DNA from 3 places in the Mycobacterium paragordonae genome. Region 1 is predicted to be linked to each of the others. Evidence: predicted binding sites of a transcription regulator. Region 1 holds the regulator's gene; each other region holds the start of a gene.
What was found. The regulator LexA, encoded in region 1, represses DNA repair genes until DNA is damaged. The targets are predictions, from matches to a motif close to CGAACANNTGTTCG.
Positions count from the first base shown of each region.

Region 1 (6,265 bases):
TACCAGCCAGGACAACCCGGCATGTATGAGCTGGAGTTCCCTGCGCCTGTGTTGTCGACGTCCGATGGCCGCGGCCCGGTGTTGGTACACGCCCTGGAAGGCTTCTCCGACGCCGGTCACGCTATCCGGCTGGCATCGCGTCACCTGAAGGCGGCGCTGGACACCGAACTGGTCGCGTCGTTCGCCATCGACGAACTACTGGATTACCGCTCGCGACGTCCGTTGATGACGTTCAAGACCGATCACTTCACCAATTACGATGACCCCGAGCTGAGCCTGTACGCGCTGCGCGACACCGTCGGCACGCCGTTTCTGTTGCTGGCCGGCATGGAGCCGGACCTGAAGTGGGAGCGCTTCATCACCGCCGTACGACTGCTCTCCGAACGACTGGGGGTGCGCCAGACGATCGGACTCGGCACAGTCCCGATGGCCGTTCCGCACACCCGTCCGGTCACCATGACGGCGCACTCCAACAACGCGGCCCTGATCGCGGAGTTCCAGCCGTGGATCTCCGAAATACAGGTTCCCGGTAGCGCTTCCAACCTGTTGGAATACCGCATGGCGCAGCACGGCCACGAGGTCGTCGGGTTCACGGTCCACGTCCCGCACTACCTGACGCAGACTGACTACCCGGCCGCCGCCCAGGCACTGCTCGAGCAGGTGGCCAAAACCGGAGCGCTGGAGTTGCCGCTGACCGCACTCACTGAGGCCGCCACCGAGATTCGGGCCAAGATCGACGAACAGGTCCAGGCAAGCGCGGAAGTCGCTCAAGTGGTGGCCGCCCTCGAGCGCCAGTACGATGCCTTCATTGACGCTCAGGAAAACAGATCCTTACTGACCAACGACGAGGACCTGCCTAGCGGCGATGAGCTTGGCGCCGAGTTCGAGCGGTTCCTGGCTCAGCAGGCTGAGAAGAAGTTCGACGACGACGACAACGCGAAGTAACCGCTTCCGACACGCCTACCCGGCCCGACAACGAGGTTGCCGACATGACCGAGCGGACGCGTAATCTCCGCCCGGTGCGGGAAGTGACATCACCGTCGCTGCAATTCCGCACCATTCACGGCTACAAGCGGGCCTTCCGGATCGCGGGGTCCGGGCCGGCCATCCTGCTCATCCACGGCATCGGCGACAACTCGACCACCTGGACCGGTGTGCACGCCAAGCTCGCCCAGCGATTCACCGTGATCGCCCCGGACCTGCTCGGTCACGGCAGGTCCGACAAGCCGCGCGCCGACTACTCGACCGCGGCCTACGCCAACGGCATGCGGGACCTGCTCAGCGTGCTCGACATCGAACGGGTGACCATCGTCGGTCACTCCCTCGGCGGCGGCGTCGCGATGCAATTCGCTTACCAGTTCCCGCATTTGGTAGACCGGCTGATCCTGGTGGGCGCCGGCGGCGTCACCAAGGACGTCAACATCGCCCTGCGGTTCGCGTCCCTGCCGTTGGGCGCCGAGGCCCTGGCTCTGCTGCGACTGCCCATGGTGCTGCCCGCGGTACAGATGCTGGGCCAGTTGGCGGGCCTGGCCCTCGGCTCGACAGCCATCGGCCGGGATCTGCCCAACATGCTGCGCATCCTGAACGACCTGCCGGAGCCGACAGCGTCCTCGGCGTTCACCCGCACGCTGCGTGCCGTCGTGGACTGGCGTGGCCAGATCGTCACGATGCTCGACCGATGTTATTTGACCGAGGCGATTCCGGTTCAGATCATCTGGGGCGAGAAAGACTCGGTGATCCCGGTTCGGCACGCCCACATGGCGCACGCCGCGATGCCCGGTTCCCGGCTCGAAATCTTCGAGAACGCCGCCCATTTCCCGTTCCACGACGACCCCGCGCGGTTCCTGGATATCGTCCAGCGATTCATCGACGCCACCGAACCACCCGAATACGATCAGGCAGCCCTGCGCGAGCTGTTGCGCAGCGGTGGTGGTGAGCGCACCGTGTCCGGGCCGACCGACACCCGGGTCGCCGTTCTCAACGCCATGGGAGCCGACGAGCGCAGCGCCACCTGACCGACCCTCGTAGGGTCGGGTCATGAGTATCGACGTCACCGTGCTGCGGGTGTTCACCGACGCGGACGGAAACTTCGGCAATCCGCTCGGTGTGGTCGACGCCAGCCTGGTCAGCACCGGCGACCGCCAGCGACTCGCCCACCAATTGGGTTACAGCGAGACGATTTTCGTTGAATTGCCCGGAGAGGGCGCGACGACCGCGCGCGCGACCATCTACACCCCGCGCACCGAACTGCCCTTCGCCGGCCACCCGTGCGTCGGCGCGTCGTGGTGGTTGCGACGGCGGGGAACGCCGGTCAACACGTTGCACGTGCCCGCCGGGCTGGTGAGGGTGAGTCACTCCGGTGACTTCACCGCGATCAGCGCGCCCGCGGAATGGGCGCCGGAATTCGCCATCCACGACCTGGATTCGCCGGAGGCGGTGCTGCGGGCCGATCCCGCCGACTTCCCCGACGACGTCGCGCACTATCTGTGGGCGTGGACGGATCGGAAGACCGGGTCGCTGCGCAGCCGGATGTTCGCATCGAATCTGGGTGTGACCGAGGATGAGGCGACCGGGTCGGCGGCCGTCCGGATCACCGAATACCTGAGTCGTGATCTCGTGATCACGCAGGGCCGCGGGTCGCAGATCGCGACCACGTGGAGCGCGGAGGGATGGGCGAAGGTCGCCGGGCGGGTCGTCGACGATGGTGTGCGACAAGCGAACTGACGTTCAGGGCTGTCGGTGCAGCACCGCGGCCAGGTGGTGTTGCTCGGGCTGCCCTACCGCACCCATCCGCAGGGAGTAGGACAGTTGATCGCCGTCGAGGCGGAAGGAACGGCTCAGCGCCGTCACCTCTTTGGCGGTCGGCGTAAGCCCGATGTCGGTGGTCGTCAACTCGATCTCGATGACCTCGCCCGTCACCGAGTAAGAACCGACTTCGATCTCGGTGATGCCGCTCGGGTGGGCGAGAACCAGCTCCACCCTCCCCTGCTGCGGTGCGCGGAGGTAGCCGGTCTCGGCGTGCATCGGTTTGCCATCAGCGGGGGCTTTCGTCTTCTGCCCGTAGATGAGAAACGGCTTGCCTACGTGCGTAAAGGTGACTTCCTCGAGGTACTCGAACGGTTCGATCGTCGGGTACTCGCCTGCACCCCGCCCTGTCCAGGTGCCCAGCAGTGGCTCTAGCGCTGCGAGATCGGGGTGAAGTTCGACCGGCATGTCTGGAGCCTAGGGGTCGGCTCAACCCGGAGTCGACACGTTGCGATGGGCACGCAACGCCTCGATCTCCCGCTCAAAGTCGTCGGCCGACGAGAAAGACCGGTATACCGATGCGAAGCGCAGGTACGCCACTTCGTCGAGGTCACGCAACGGACCCAGAATGGCAAGGCCGACCTCGTTACTGGGCACCTCCGGTCCCGCGGCCCGCACCGAGTCCTCGACCTGCTGGGCCAGCAGATTCAGCGCATCGTCGTCCACCTGCCGGCCCTGGCAGGCCCGGCGGACACCGCTGATCACCTTTTCCCGGCTGAAGGGTTCAGTGACTCCACTGCGCTTGACGACGGCCAGCACTGCGGTTTCCACCGTGGTGAACCTGCGTCCGCACTCGGGGCATGACCGGCGCCGGCGGATCGCCTGGCCTTCATCAGTCTCCCGCGAATCGATCACCCGGGAGTCGGGATGTCGGCAGAACGGGCAGTGCATAACCGCTCCTTTGCCGCGCCTGACTTTCGGGGTACCGCAGAACCACCCCGAGAGTACCTGTGCACCCCCGGCGTGGCCACCGCTGGCACGATCCGTCGACGAGCCGGCAAACATGGCCGAGCAACGTTGGCGCAGAGCGGTATTCGCCCTGCAACACGGCGTTTACCCGATCGGGGCGATCAATGTCTGGCCGGCCGCCACCGAGTTGGAGTCCAGCGCATTGAGATTGCGGATACGTTCCACGACGTCGCGGACCGGTGCGCCGGGGGCGACCCGAGCGGCCAGTTGCTGCAAGGACTCACCCGGCTCCACGCGGACCACGGCGAGTGCCGCCGGTACCTGCGCCGAGGCTTCGGCGGGCTCACCGTTCAGCACGCTCCCGAAGTTGGCCATCAAGCCGAGCCAGAGCGTGATGACGCCGGCGAGCAGGGCCAGGCCCACCGTCGTCAACACCGAGACGGGGCGCCGACGGTGCGACGCTGTCGACATGGCGACGCCCGTACCCCGGTAACGCATGGGCGCGCCGGCCGGGCGCGTGGGGCCCGGCCTGTTCGACCGGATCGGCCCGGAGCGATAAGGAGTCGACTCGTCGATCGGCCTGTTGGCAGGCCTGTTCACCAGCCTCTGGCCGTTCCAGGTGCGCTGCGGGCCCGCGTAGCTGATTGTCATGTCGTTGCCTCCGGTCGACTAAATATCGCTCGTACGTTCGACCCTAGTCGCTCAGGTGTTCGAAATCGAACACCTGAGCGACGCGTGTCGCACGAGCAAAACGGTAGACCTCACCACCGACAAGGTTTTGTCGGTGCAACCAGCTGGATAGATTTCGGATACCCCATCCATCCGAAAGTTACACACTTGTGATTCCGCAGATCCGGGCCGATAGAAGGGCTGGATGGACAGCCACGACACGCTCGTCGAACACATGTTTGATTCTTGGGTCGGGTGCGGTTACATTCAGTGGCATGAACGACAGCAACGATCCCCCAGTAGCTGATCGAGCCGGTTCCGGTAGTGCGTCCGAACGGGCGACCACAGACGGGCGGTTGCACGCCGTCGACAACGTGCTGACCGAGCGGCAGCGCACCATCCTCGAAGTCATTCGCGCTTCGGTCACCACCCGCGGATATCCGCCGAGCATCCGCGAAATCGGTGACGCGGTCGGTCTGACGTCGACCTCCTCGGTGGCCCATCAGTTGCGCACGCTGGAGCGCAAGGGCTACCTGCGCCGGGATGCCAATCGACCGCGAGCCGTCGACGTGCGCGCGGCCGACGACGCCGTGACACCGCCCACCACTGAAGTGGCCGGCTCCGACGCATTGCCGGAGCCCACCTTCGTGCCCGTACTGGGCCGCATCGCCGCCGGTGGGCCGATCCTCGCCGAAGAAGCGGTCGAAGACGTCTTCCCGCTACCGCGTGAACTGGTCGGCGAGGGGACGCTGTTCCTTCTCAAGGTGGTTGGCGACTCGATGGTGGAAGCCGCCATCTGCGATGGCGACTGGGTGGTGGTGCGTCAGCAGAATGTCGCGGACAACGGCGATATCGTGGCGGCCATGATCGATGGTGAGGCCACGGTCAAGACATTCAAGCGGGCGGGCGGTCAGGTGTGGCTGATGCCGCACAACCCGGCTTTCGACCCGATTCCCGGAAACGACGCGACGGTGCTCGGCAAGGTCGTCACCGTCATCCGCAAGGTGTAGCGCCGAACCGCTCCCCAAGCGGGCGATCAATCGGCGCGGACAAACCCGTTTGCTTGGGCGACTGCCTCGCTGGCGAACCAGATTTCAGCCAGAGTGTCGTGGTACAGCGCGTTGTCGGGCGTGTAGTACAGACCGAATCGGGCGCTGGCCTTGATTGGATACCCGTCCGGGGCCCGGTACGGGTCGTCGTCCAGCGGTAAGTGGATGGTGGGACGCACCGTCGCACCGTCTGCCCCCGGCGGCGCTTCGGCCCGCGGAGCCGCCGCATAGGCCGCCTCCGCCGCCGCGGGCGCATAGCCGGGGTCGTCTGCCGCGGCATGCCGGCCTTTCCTCGGCTCGGGAGCGGCGGCGCCTGGCTCCGCAGCGAGCGACTCCGCAGAGGTTGCGTCGGCAGAGGTTGCGTCGGGCACCTCTTCCTCGGCGGGGCCGCCGCGAGGGTAGAAGATGTCCGGGAATTCGTGCTCCGGATGCGCTTCGGGAACCTCCGGCGCGGCCGGACCCTGACTGTGCGGTACCGAGGACTCCGCCTCGAAGTCTTCCGGCGAGATCGTTTCCGCAAACTCGGGCTCGGCCTGGACCAACTGGCCGAAGGCGCCGCGGGTCACGATCGGCGTCGGGGTGGTGTCCACCGCGTCCGGGTCTTCGTCGCCCTCGAACTCGTCGTGTTCGTCGTATTCGGCAAACTCGGCTTCCTGCTCGCCGCCGCGCGCGAAGTCGTCGCCGCCGTGCGCGAAGCCGTCGGCACCGTGCGCGTAATCGTCGGCGCCGTGCGAATAGTCGTCGTCGCCGTGCGCGAAATCGTCGTCGGGGTGCGCGTAATCGTCGGCGTACCCGGCGGTGTCGTCGTGCTCGTCGTGATAGCCCTCGGCGCC
Region 1 is NZ_CP025546.1:2,458,794-2,465,058, reverse strand. It holds gene C0J29_RS11445 (proteasome assembly chaperone family protein) at 1-945, shown strand, start outside; gene C0J29_RS11440 (alpha/beta fold hydrolase) at 990-2,015, shown strand; gene C0J29_RS11435 (PhzF family phenazine biosynthesis protein) at 2,038-2,724, shown strand; gene C0J29_RS11430 (peroxynitrite isomerase) at 2,728-3,213, opposite strand; gene nrdR (transcriptional regulator NrdR) at 3,235-3,696, opposite strand; gene C0J29_RS11420 (LysM peptidoglycan-binding domain-containing protein) at 3,859-4,365, opposite strand; gene lexA (transcriptional repressor LexA) at 4,659-5,393, shown strand; gene C0J29_RS11410 (LGFP repeat-containing protein) at 5,420-6,265, opposite strand, start outside.

Region 2 (6,265 bases), 110 kb from region 1:
ACCGCCGCCGAGCACCAACACCGAACGGGCGCCGCCCCCGAGCGCCGGGTAGACCAGGCTTTCGGTGTAGCGGTATTCGTCCCGGGTGGAGAACTGCAGATCGCCGTCGAGGTACAGGCGCATGTCGTTGTCGCGGCGGGTGACCACGATGTCCTGGTACGCCGAATGCCGGTGGGCGATGATCGGGTCGGCGTAGAGCTGCTGGCGGGTGGAGACCTCGATGTCCTGGGCGCGCACCAGCAGCGTCACCAATAAGGCCAGCGCCGCCGCCAGCGCCGTCAGCGCCGCCGCCAGCTGCCGCCCCGAAACGACCCGGCGCAGCAGGAACACCGCGACGATCGCCGCGGCCAGCAGGTTGATGATGCCGGTGGCCGCCGCCCCGCGGATCATTCCCAGGTGCGGGAGCAGCAGGAACGGCCAGGCCAGCCCACCCACCAGTGCGCCCAGGTAGTCAGCCGCGTTCAGGTTGGCCAGCGTGCGCCCGGTGTCGGTGGGCAAATCGGATTGGCCCGGCTCCCGCCCTCGCTGCAGCAGCGTCATCAACAGGGGTACCTCGGCGCCCACCAGACACCCGATCAGCGCCGTGCTCACCGCCAGCACCAGCGTCGACCCGTCGACGAACGCGAAGGCGACATACAGGGCTGCAGCTGACAGACCGCCGACAATGCCGAGCAGCACCTCCACCGCGATGAAGGTGATCGCCGCGCGCGCCAGCAGCGGCTTGATCAGCAGCGCACCAAGTCCGAGGGCGGCGATGTATCCCGCGACGATCAGGGACGTCGCCACGATGCCGCCGCCGTTGAGGCTGGTCGACAGCGTCAGCATGGCCAGTTCGTAGACGATCCCGCAGGCCGCACACGCCGCGACCGCGGCCAGCAGGACGGCTCGCCACCGCCCCAGCGATGGCGAAACGGGTTCGGCCGCAGCGGTTGTCGTCATAGCAACGCGGCCGCGTTGACCCCTCCCACCGCCAGCAGCATCGCCGCTGTGGCGAACGCCGCCGGATGCAGTGTGGGTTCCTCGACATGCTCGTGGAAGTTGCCCGGCACCGCGATTCGCAAGATGACCAGAGCGAGTCCCTGCAGGATGACGCCGATTCCGCCGTAGATCGCCACACCGAGCAGGCCCTCGCCGAGCTGGTTGGAGCTGGTGTTGATTGCCGCGATGATGACGGTGCCCAGCGCCGCGTACATCGCGGTGGCCAGGATGGCGGCGTTGGGCCGGCGCTCGATGAACACCAGCTGACGCAGGTTTCCGGGGGTCAGGACGTCGACCATCAGGAACCCGGCGATCAGCACCGCGATACCGACCGCAAAGTAGAGGACCGTAGCGACGGCCCCGCGCAGGATCGGATCGAGGCTGACGCTGCCGAACTCCACCGCGCTGTAGTACATGACAGTCCTCCTTTGCGAGTGCCTACTTGACGCCGCCCGGGCCGCCGGGTCTGCCGCCCGAGCCACCGGATGGGGATCCGGGGGTGAACCCGGGGCCGAGGAAGACATAGGAGCCGTGGCTGTACCCCGCGCCCAGGTCTTCGACCCGGATGCTGCAGGGCCGGGTGCCGTCCGGTCCGACGATCACGACGTAGTCGCTGTACCGCAGATATTCGTTGCCGCCGTTGGACGCCCGCGCCGCAGGCGATTTGTAGTGGGCCAGGGTGTCGGCCACCTGGTTCGGCGGCCCGGAGCACGCGTACCGGTTGGCGTTCGCGTCGTGGGCATACTCCTGGAAGTGCCCGGCGATGTAGGAGCCGACATCCCGGCTCAGCAGCACGATTCCGGTGACCAGCGAGATGGTGGCGGCCAGCGCCAGCCCGCTGGCAACCAGCAGCAGGCGGTTGCGGGTCAAGGATGCCACCGGCTTGCCGTGTAGACCACCGTCCCGCCCGTGCCGGTGGGGTAGAGGTGCCAGGTCTGCCACCGCCAGCCGTCACCGTCGGGAACGGCGGTCAGCGCGGTCAGCGCGGCGTCGTCCCCAGGGAACAAGCCCCCCAGCCAGCCGGGTTCGCGGGCGCACCGGTCGCGCAAGTCCCCGGCCAGGGCGCGGAAGCTGGTTTCACCGTGCGTCTCGCTTTGCGATTCAAGGTGATAGCCGGGAGCGTCCTCGTGCGCAGGCAGACCGTCGCCGGCCGCGCACGAGACCTGCTCGGAGAACCGGTCGGTGCCGTGCTCGACGGTGACGACGTGCGACGCGCCCAGGACGCCCAGCACCAGCGCACCACCGCGGGGATGTTCCAGTCGGTAGCTGGCCAGCGTGGGCGGTGCCGTCTTGTTGAGTGCCAACGCCAGCCGGGCCCCGGACACGTCGGCCGGAGCTACCGCGAGGTGGTGAAGCGGCACCTCAGTCAGCCCGCGGGTGCGGGGTAGACGGTGATCTCGCCGGTGAGGACGGTCTTGCCGGTGGATATCTCCCAGGGCATGTCCGGCGCCCACCGTTCGAAGGAGAGCAGCGAGTTCTTGTCGGCGCTGGCGTAGTCGACGTAGTCCATCTCGCCGCCCGCCGGCAGGCCGGTGGTGCCTTCGGTGGTGTATCCGGCGTGGCCGCGCTCCACTTCGTGCATGGCGATGCCGTCGACGGTGTGCTGGCCGCCGGGCTGCAGGTCGAGATCGGTGCGCTTGAACCACATGGCCAGCTCGAGTCGGCCGTCGTCCTCCTCGACGCTGAACCAGACCGGCTCGCTGCTTGTTTCGGGACCACCCTCGAGCAGGTGTTCCCACCACACGAACGGGCCTTCGCGGTAGGTGACCGAACCGCGGACCACGTAGTCGGTGCCGCCGTGGCTGACGATGGCGCCGGGGCCGAGCTGGCGGGGCCCGAATTCCTGCGGGGTGCTGAACGCGAGCGGGTCCTGCCTCGGTTTGGGAGTCTTGGGCGTCGTCGGTGCCCTCTTGAGTGCGTAGACGAGAACGAGAAGCGACGCGATGAACAGCGCCACCGCGATCACGATGAGTTGTGCTCCCACGCCGACCCTTCCGTAGTGCGCATAACGTAACTCACCGCCGCGTGTCCTTCACCGGTGATGTCGCACGCAGCGGCTAGGCTATCGAACAGCTGTTCGGACCTATGGCTGACGACTCGGCCCTGACGACTCGGCCCTGACAAGTGGGGAGCTGCGGTGCGGGTGATGGGCGTCGACCCCGGCTTGACGAGGTGCGGGTTGTCGCTGGTGGAAAGCGGGCGCGGGCGGCAGATCACCGCCCTGGACGTCGACGTGGTGCGCACTCCGTCCGGCGATCCGCTCCACCGCCGGTTGCTGGCGATCAGCGACGCCGTCGATCACTGGCTGGACACCCATCACCCGGACGTGCTCGCTATCGAGCGGGTGTTCTCCCAGCTCAACGTCAGCACGGTGATGGGTACGGCGCAGGCCGGCGGCGTGATCGCGCTGGCCGCCGCCAAGCGCGACATCGACGTGCACTTCCATACGCCGAGTGAGGTCAAAGCGGCGGTCACGGGCAATGGAAACGCGGATAAGGCGCAGGTCACCGCCATGGTCACCAGAATCCTGGCGCTGCAGGCCAAGCCCACCCCGGCCGACGCCGCCGATGCGTTGGCGCTGGCCATCTGCCACTGCTGGCGGGCGCCGATGCTGGCCCGGATGGCCGCCGCCGAGGCTCAGGCGGCGCAGCAGCGCAGCAAGTACCTGGCCAAGGTGAAGGCCGTCCGATGATCGCCTCGGTGCGCGGTGAGGTGCTGGAGGTGGCGCTGGACCACGCGGTGATCGAGGCCGCTGGGGTCGGCTATCGGGTGAATGCGACGCCGTCGACGCTGGCCACCCTGCGGTCGGGCAGCGAGGCGCGGCTGATCACCGCGATGATCGTGCGCGAAGACTCCATGACGCTGTACGGGTTCTGCGATGCCGAGACCCGCGACCTTTTCCAGACGCTGTTGTCGGTTTCGGGTGTCGGGCCGCGGTTGGCGATGGCGACGCTGGCCGTGCACGACGCGACGGCGCTGCGCCAGGCGCTGGCCGACGGCGACGTCACCGCACTCACCCGGGTGCCTGGCATCGGCAAGCGCAGTGCCGAACGGATGGTGCTGGAATTGCGCGACAAGGTGGGCCTGGTCGCCGGGTCCGGCGCAGCACCGGCGCTGAACGGTCACGCCGTGCGCGGGCCGGTGGTGGAGGCGCTGGTCGGGTTGGGTTTTGCGGTCAAGCAGGCAGAGGAGGCCACCGACAAGGTGCTGGCGGCCGACCGGGACGCTTCCACGTCGACGGCGTTGCGGGCCGCGTTGTCGCTGCTGGGTAAGGCCAAATGAGCGATCCCGAGGACTTCGACGAGCGCGACGTCTCGCCGGCCCTGGCTGTGGGTGAGGGCGACATCGACGGCAGCCTGCGGCCGCGCTCGCTGGGGGAGTTCATCGGTCAGCCACGGGTGCGCGAGCAGCTGCAACTGGTCATCGAAGGGGCCAAGAACCGCGGCGGCACCCCGGATCACATCCTGTTGTCCGGGCCGCCCGGACTGGGCAAGACGTCGTTGGCGATGATCATCGCCGCCGAACTCGGGACCTCGCTGCGGGTGACCTCGGGGCCGGCCTTGGAACGCGCCGGCGACCTGGCCGCCATGCTGTCCAATCTGGTGGAACACGACGTGCTGTTCATCGACGAGATCCACCGCATCGCGCGGCCCGCCGAGGAGATGTTGTACCTGGCGATGGAGGATTTCCGGGTCGACGTGGTGGTCGGCAAGGGCCCCGGCGCGACGTCGATTCCGCTGGAGGTCGCGCCGTTCACGCTCGTCGGGGCGACCACCCGGTCCGGCGCCCTGACGGGCCCCCTGCGCGACCGGTTCGGCTTCACCGCGCACATGGACTTCTACGAGCCCGCTGAGCTGGAGCGGGTGCTGGCCCGCTCGGCCGGCATCCTGGGGATCGAGTTGGGCGCCGAAGCGGGGGCGGAGATCGCGCGCCGCTCGCGGGGCACCCCGCGGATCGCCAACCGGTTGCTGCGCCGCGTGCGTGACTTCGCCGAGGTGCGGGCCGACGGCATCATCACCCGGGACGTCGCCAAATCCGCCCTGGAGGTCTACGACGTCGACGAACTGGGACTGGACCGGCTGGACCGGGCCGTGCTGTCCGCGCTGACCCGCAGTTTCGGCGGCGGTCCGGTGGGCGTCTCGACGCTGGCGGTGGCGGTGGGCGAAGAGGCTGCGACGGTCGAGGAGGTGTGCGAGCCTTTCCTGGTGCGCGCCGGTATGGTCGCGCGCACGCCGCGAGGCCGGGTGGCCACGGCGCTGGCCTGGACGCACCTGGGCATGACGCCGCCCGCCGGGGTCTCGCAGCCCGGGCTGTTCGACTAGGAGGAATCTCAATGAAGTTGTCAAGCCGCCGCAGTGTTAGGCGCGGTGGGTTGATAGGGCCGATGGTCGCGCAGCATGGCCCAGAGGACGTTGAGGCGTCGGCGGGCCAAGGCGAGGACGGCTTGGGTATGGGTTTTGCCTTCGGATCTTTTGCGGTCGTAGTAGTTGCGCGAGGGTGTATCGGTGCGGATGGCGATCTGGGCGGACAGATAGCAGGCGCGCAGCAGGCGACGGTCGTAGCGGCGGGGGCGTTTGCGGTTGCCGCTGATGCGCCCGGAATCGCGCGGTACTGGTGCCAGCCCGGACACGCCGGCCAGGCGGTCGACGGAGTCGAAGGCGCTCAATTCGCCTCCGGTGGCGGCGAGGAATTCGGCGCCGAGCACGACGCCGAAGCCGGGCATGCTCACGATGATCTCGGCGTGGCGGTGGCGGCGAGATCGGTCCTCGATCATCGTCTCAGTCGCGCCAATCTCGGTGTCGAGGGCCATCACCTCCTTGGCCAGCCGGGCGATCATGGTGGCGGCGAGGTTTTGACCAGGCACGATGCTGTGCTGGGCGTTGGCGGCCTCGATGGCTTTGGCTGCGACGGCAGAGGCGTTGCGCGCCTTGCGTTTAGCAAGCCAGGCCGTCAGCCGGGCAGGGCCTGCGCGGCGCAGCCCGTCGGGGGTCTGGTAGCCGGTCAGCAGGATCAGTGCGGCCTTGCTGGTGCTGTAGTCAAAGGCGCGCTCCAAAGCGGGGAAGTATTCCAGCAGCTGGGCTCGCAGCCGGTTGATCGCCCGGGTTCGATCGGCGACCAGATCGGTGCGCCGGCTGGAAAGGATGCGCAGCTCGACGGCGATGTCATCGCCGGGCCGCAGCGGCTGCAGATCACGGCGCATCCGGGCTTGGTCGGCGATGACGGCGGCGTCTTTGGCGTCGGTTTTGCCGTCGCCGCGATAGCCGGCCGAGGCGTGGTAGACGGTGCG
Region 2 is NZ_CP025546.1:2,573,580-2,579,844, forward strand. It holds gene C0J29_RS12080 (polyamine aminopropyltransferase) at 1-939, opposite strand, end outside; gene C0J29_RS12085 (DUF350 domain-containing protein) at 936-1,394, opposite strand; gene C0J29_RS12090 (DUF4247 domain-containing protein) at 1,417-1,848, opposite strand; gene C0J29_RS12095 (DUF2617 family protein) at 1,845-2,339, opposite strand; gene C0J29_RS12100 (DUF4178 domain-containing protein) at 2,345-2,962, opposite strand; gene ruvC (crossover junction endodeoxyribonuclease RuvC) at 3,116-3,670, shown strand; gene ruvA (Holliday junction branch migration protein RuvA) at 3,667-4,260, shown strand; gene ruvB (Holliday junction branch migration DNA helicase RuvB) at 4,257-5,300, shown strand; gene C0J29_RS12120 (IS110 family RNA-guided transposase) at 5,321-6,265, opposite strand, start outside.
Region 2: a site for LexA is predicted at 3,045-3,058, ahead of ruvC (crossover junction endodeoxyribonuclease RuvC). Genes of this name have one in related genera too.

Region 3 (6,265 bases), 920 kb from region 1:
AACAGATCCCGGCTTGCACTGTTGCGCAGCGCCTCGGCGTCCAGTTCGTCGGCCAGCGCGGCCAAATCGATGCTCAGCCGGGAGTCGATGGTCTGCAGCACCGCCAGCCCGGCGGCGAGATACCGACACAACCCGAACTCTTCGGGCGCCGGCAGGCGCGGCGACAACACCGCGACCCGGCCGGCCGTGGAGTCACGCAACGGGCCCTCGAACGGCGCCACCACGACCACCCGCGAACCTCGGCGCACCCCGGTCGCGGCCGCGCCCACCAGCGCGGGATCGCCGGGGTCGTCGCCGGCGACGATCAGCACGTCGAGCGGGCCGACCCACGGCGGCGCCTCGGTGACCAGTGCGATCGGCTCGGCGGCCGCGGTGGCCAGCGTCGCCGCCAGCAAGGCGCCGGCGGTCTCGGCGGCGCCGCGACCGGCCACCCAGATCACGCTGCGCACCCGGTCCTCACCGCGCAGCGAGTCCAATTCGCCTTCACTGAGGGCGGCCGCCACCGAACGCACCTGCGCGCCGGCCATCGACGCCGCGCGCAGCAGCCCGTCCCGGTCGGCGGCGATCAGGCCGTCAGCGTCCTCGAGATCGACGGCCCCGACCGCACTCACGGAGCGGCCTCGCTTGGCTGAGCCGCGATTTCGGAACTGACCTGCGCGACCACCGCATCCACATCCTCGATGCTGCGCCCCTCCACATTCAGCCGCAAGAGCGGCTCGGTGTTGGAGCTGCGCAGGTTGAACCAGCTGCCGTCGCCGAGGTCCACGGTGACGCCGTCCAGGTGGTCGATGGACTGGATCCGGCTTGCGAACGCCTTCAACACAGCCTCCACACACGCCGTCGCGTCGGCGACGGTGAAGTTGATCTCGCCGGAGGATTCGTAGCGCTGGTAGTCGGCGGTGAGGTCGGATAGCGGCCGGTCTTGTTCGCCGAGTGCGGCCAGCACGTACAGCGCGGCCAGCATGCCGGAGTCGGCGCCCCAGAAGTCGCGGAAGTAGTAGTGCGCCGAGTGTTCACCGCCGAAGATCGCACCGGTTTCGGCCATCAGCGCCTTGATATAAGAGTGGCCGACGCGCGAACGCAGCGGCGTACCGCCTCGCTCGACCACCAACTCGGGCACCGCGCGCGAGGTGATCACGTTGTGGATCACCGTGGCGCCGATCTCGCGGCCCAGTTCGCGGGCGGCCACCAGGCTGGTCACCGTGGACGGCGAGACGGGCCGGCCGCGCTCGTCGACGACGAAGCAGCGGTCGGCGTCGCCGTCGAACGCCAGGCCGATGTCGGCGCCGGTTTCGCGCACGAAGTTCTGCAGGTCCACCAGGTTCGCCGGGTCCAGCGGATTGGCCTCGTGATTGGGGAATGTCCCGTCCAGCTCGAAGTACAAGGGCAGCAACGTGATCGAGTCGATCGCGCCGAGTACCGCCGGTGCGGTGTGACCGGCCATGCCGTTGCCGGCGTCCACCGCGACCCGCAACGGGCGCAGTCCCTCGGTGTTGACCAGCGAGCGCAGGAACACACCGTAGTCGGCCAGCACATCCTTGTCGGTGCTATTACCGGAAGGGCCGTCGTGCCCGGGCACCCCGGCGATCAGGTCCTCGCTGATGGTCGTCAACCCGGTGTCGGCGCCGACCGGCTTGGCTCCCGCCCGGCACAGCTTGATGCCGTTGTACGCCGCCGGGTTGTGGCTCGCGGTGAACATGGCGCCGGGACAGTCCAGTAGGCCCGAGGCGAAATACAACTGGTCGGTGGAGGCCAGGCCGATGCGCACCACGTCCAGACCCTGGCCGGTGACGCCAGCGGCGAAGGCCGCCGACAGCGAGGGTGAACTGTCGCGCATGTCGTGGCCGATCACGACCTGACTCGCGCCTTCGCTGCGCATCAACCGGGCGAACGCCGCCCCGATGTCGGTGACCAGCGCCTCGTTGATCTGTTCGCCGACCAGGCCGCGGACGTCATAGGCCTTGATGACACGGTGGACAGCCTCGGCGGGCCACGACATTCTGCGGTGCTCCTGACGACCTGGGTGGGTAGGACTCTTCGGCCGCCAGCCTATCGGCCCGGCGGAGCCCCGGACCCATGTGGCGTGGCGATCGCAAGCGCGGCGTGAGCCGGGCGCCGGGGGTCGCCACCATCAGGCAGGGCTAACCGGGAGGATCCGGCAGTACCCGCAGGTGACCACGCCGGCGTCCGGAGCGGTGCTCGGGCGGTGCGAGCAGACCAGCGCTCGGGGCGGTGGCGTGGGCGCCCGCATGCTGCAGGTGGGCCTCGGCCACGGCGCCCGCGGAGCGCGGCACGTCGTCGAAGCCGTCGCTGGCCACGAAGCCGTTCACCAGTGCGGGGGTTCGGGTGATTGCCCCACCCTCGCGCACGGCGTCGGCCAGCGCAACCAGTTCGTCGTCCTCATCGGGATGCGTGGGCAGCGGCCCGGCATGGCGCATCAGTTCCCAGCCGCGCGGTGCCGTGATGCGGCCGGCGTGGTTGACACACAGATCCCACGAGTGCGGTTCCCGCGCGGTAGCGAGCGGGCCGACCACCGCCGTCGAGTCCGAGTAGACGAACGTCAACGTTGCCACTGCATAATGCGGACACCCGGGCCGGCAGCAGCGTCGGGGTACGTTCACGATCGAAAGGCTATCGCGGGAAAACGCCGCCGCAGCGGCGGACACGCGCATCGGCAGGGGCGATGTGGAACCGTTACCATCGGCGTCCAACCGTTACCATCGGCGCGTGAGCGGGGAAAGATCGGCTCTGCCGCCTGGCCGGCCGGGTCGCCGGCGGGGCCGGGATCTGCGGGGTCCATTGCTGCCGCCGACGGTGCCGGGCTGGCGCAGCCGGGCCGAGCGGTTCGACATGGCGGTCCTGGAGGCCTACGAACCGATCGAGCGGCGGTGGCAGGAACGGGTCGGCGAACTCGACGTCGCGGTCGACGAGATCCCGCGCATCTCCGCCAAGGATCCCTACAGTGTGCAGTGGCCGCCGGAAGTGATCGCCGACGGGCCGATCGCGCTGGCCCGGCTGATACCGGCCGGCGTCGATGTTCGCGGCAATGCGACAAGAGCGCGAATTGTGTTGTTCCGCAAGCCCATTGAGCGACGAGCGAAAGACACCGTCGAACTCGGCGACTTGCTGCATGAAATCCTGGTGGCCCAGGTGGCCATCTATCTGGACGTGGAACCTTCAGTCATCGACCCCTCGATCGACGACTGATCAGGTAACGACGGTCAGATGATGCCGCGCTTGAGGCGGCGACGTTCGCGCTCGGACAGACCGCCCCAGATGCCGAAGCGCTCGTCGTGCGCCAGGGCGTACTCGAGGCACTCGTGCCGGACCTCGCAACCCAGGCAGATCTTCTTGGCCTCGCGGGTGGAGCCGCCCTTCTCCGGGAAGAAGGCTTCGGGGTCGGTTTGAGCGCACAGCGCTTTGTCCTGCCACTGATCGGCAGGGATCTCCTCGATCGGCTCCGGCTCGAACACAGCGGGCGCATCGGGAACAACGCTCAGATGAGGACGGACTGGCGGCATGATGGTTTCAGCCGGCTCGGGAGTGGTGTGCGGTGTGCCTCCCATTACGCCCCGAAGGTACTCATAGGACATGCTCCGCCTCCTCACTAATAGAGAGTGAAATGGTTTCCCACTGTTCTGATGTTCAGATGCCCAATTCGAACAAGTGATCGAATCTCGGTCTGCGACACCGGAACCGGCCGGCCAACCGGGAAATGACACTGATGTGATTAGACACGGGCCGGGGACCCTGGTCAAGCACTTCGGCGTAATTCCATACCATCTCGTGATCGAATTTCGGCGATTCTGTTGTCCACGAAACACGGCGTGTCGAGTACGAATTGATCACAAGTCCCTTGCGCCACATTGGTTACCAAGATTCACCCCACCCTAACGTGTCCCGCCGGGCAGGTACTGTCCTGGTGTGAAAGTCACTGTTCTGGTCGGGGGCGTCGGGGGCGCCCGCTTCCTGCTCGGAGTGCAGCGGTTGCTCGGCCTGGGCCAGTTTGCTCAGGGCGAGGATGCCGGCCACGAACTGAACGCCGTCGTCAACATCGGCGACGATGCCTGGATCCACGGCGTGCGCATCTGCCCGGACCTCGACACCTGCATGTACACCCTCGGTGGCGGCGTGGACCCGGAGCGCGGTTGGGGCCATCGGAACGAAACCTGGCATGCCAAAGAGGAACTCGCCCGCTATGGTGTGCAGCCCGACTGGTTCATGCTCGGCGACCGCGATCTGGCCACCCATCTGGTCCGCACCCAGATGCTCAACGCCGGGTATTCGCTCTCGCAGATCACCACCGCACTGTGCGACCGGTGGCAACCGGGCGCACGGTTGCTGCCGGCCAGTGACGACCGTTGCGAGACGCACGTGGTGATCACCGATCCAACCACCGCAACCCGCCGGGCAATCCACTTCCAGGAGTGGTGGGTGCGCCACCGCGCCCAGGTGCCTACCCACAGCTTCGCGTTCGTCGGCGCCGAAAAAGCCTCCGCGACAACCGAAGCGGTGACAGCCATCGCTGAAGCCGATGTCATCCTGGTCGCGCCGTCGAACCCGGTGGTCAGCGTCGGCGCCATCCTGGCCGTTCCCGGGATCCGGGGCGCGCTGCGCTCGACCCCCGCCCCCGTCGTCGGCTACTCCCCCATCATCGGCGGAAAGCCGTTGCGCGGCATGGCCGATGCGTGCCTGTCCGTGATCGGGGTGGACTCCACCGCGCAGGCGGTAGGCCGGCACTACGGCGCCCGCAGCGGGACCGGGGTACTGGACTGCTGGCTGGTGCACGAGGGCGACGCGGCCGACATCGACGGCGTGGCGGTGCGCGCCGTGCCGCTGTTGATGACCAGCCCCGAGGCGACGGCCGAGATGGTGCGGGCCGGGCTGGACCTGGCGGGGGTGACGGTGTGACCGCACTGCCGCCGGCCGGCGAGCACGGCGCCGCCGCCACCATCGAAATCCTGCCCGTCACCGGGCTTCCCGAGTTCCGTCCCGGTGACGACCTGGGCGCCGCGCTCAGCGCGGCCGCGCCGTGGTTGCGCGACGGCGACGTGGTGGTGGTGACCAGCAAGGTGGTGTCCAAGTGCGAGGGCCGGCTGGTCCCGGCACCCGAAGACGACGAGGAACGAGACCGGTTGCGCCGCAAGCTGGTCGACGACGAAGCGGTGCGGGTGCTGGCTCGCAAGGAACGAACCCTGATCACCGAGAACCGGCTGGGCCTGATCCAGGCGGCGGCCGGTGTGGACGGATCCAACGTCGGGCGAACCGAATTGGCGTTGCTGCCGCTGGACCCGGATGCCAGCGCCGCCGCGCTGCGGGCCGGGTTGCGCGAGCGGCTCGGTGTCACCGTCGCGGTGGTGATCACCGACACCATGGGCCGCGCCTGGCGCAACGGCCAGATCGACGCGGCCGTCGGCACCGCGGGTCTGGCGGTGCTGCACAACTATTCGGGTGCCGTCGACCGGCACGGCAACGAACTGGTGGTCACCGAAGTGGCGGTCGCCGACGAGATCGCGGCCGCGGCCGACCTGGTCAAGGGCAAGCTCACCGCGATGCCGGTGGCGGTGGTGCGCGGGCTCAACCCGGTCGACGACGGTTCGACGGCCCGGCAACTGGTGCGCGCGGGCACCGAGGACCTGTTCTGGCTCGGCACCGCGGAGGCGATCGAGTTGGGCCGCGGGCAGGCCCAGCTGCTGCGGCGTTCGGTGCGCCGATTCAGCGACGAGCCGGTGCCGCCGGCGGTCGTCGAATCCGCTGTCGCCGAGGCACTCACAGCACCGGCCCCGCACCACACCCGCCCGGTGCGGTTCGTCTGGTTGCAGGACCCGGTCACCCGCACGCGGCTGCTGGACCGGATGAAAGAGAAGTGGCGTGCCGACCTCACCGGCGACGGCCGCCCGGCCGACTCCGTCGAACGCCGGGTCGCCCGCGGTCAGATCCTCTACGACGCACCCGAAGTCGTCATTCCCTTCCTGGTGCCCGACGGGGCGCACAGCTATCCGGACGCGGTTCGCACCGAGGCCGAGCACACCATGTTCACCGTCGCGGTGGGCGCGGCCGTGCAGGCACTACTGGTCGCGCTGGCGGTGCGCGGCGTGGGCAGTTGCTGGATCGGCTCGACGATCTTCGCCGCCGATCTCGTCCGCGAAGAGCTGGCGCTACCCGCCGAATGGGAGCCACTGGGTGCCGTCGCGATCGGCTACGCCGCCGAGCCGGCGGGCCCGCGTGAGCCGGTGCCGGCCGCGGAGCTGTTGATCCGCAAATG
Region 3 is NZ_CP025546.1:1,538,348-1,544,612, reverse strand. It holds gene C0J29_RS07170 (TobH protein) at 1-611, opposite strand, end outside; gene C0J29_RS07165 (phosphomannomutase/phosphoglucomutase) at 608-1,999, opposite strand; gene C0J29_RS07160 (DUF3499 domain-containing protein) at 2,142-2,621, opposite strand; gene C0J29_RS07155 (metallopeptidase family protein) at 2,788-3,207, shown strand; gene C0J29_RS07150 (WhiB family transcriptional regulator) at 3,222-3,566, opposite strand; gene cofD (2-phospho-L-lactate transferase) at 3,925-4,911, shown strand; gene C0J29_RS07135 (coenzyme F420-0:L-glutamate ligase) at 4,917-6,265, shown strand, end outside; gene C0J29_RS07130 (Eco57I restriction-modification methylase domain-containing protein) at 6,263-6,265, shown strand, end outside.
Region 3: a site for LexA is predicted at 3,660-3,673, ahead of cofD (2-phospho-L-lactate transferase). Genes of this name have one in related genera too.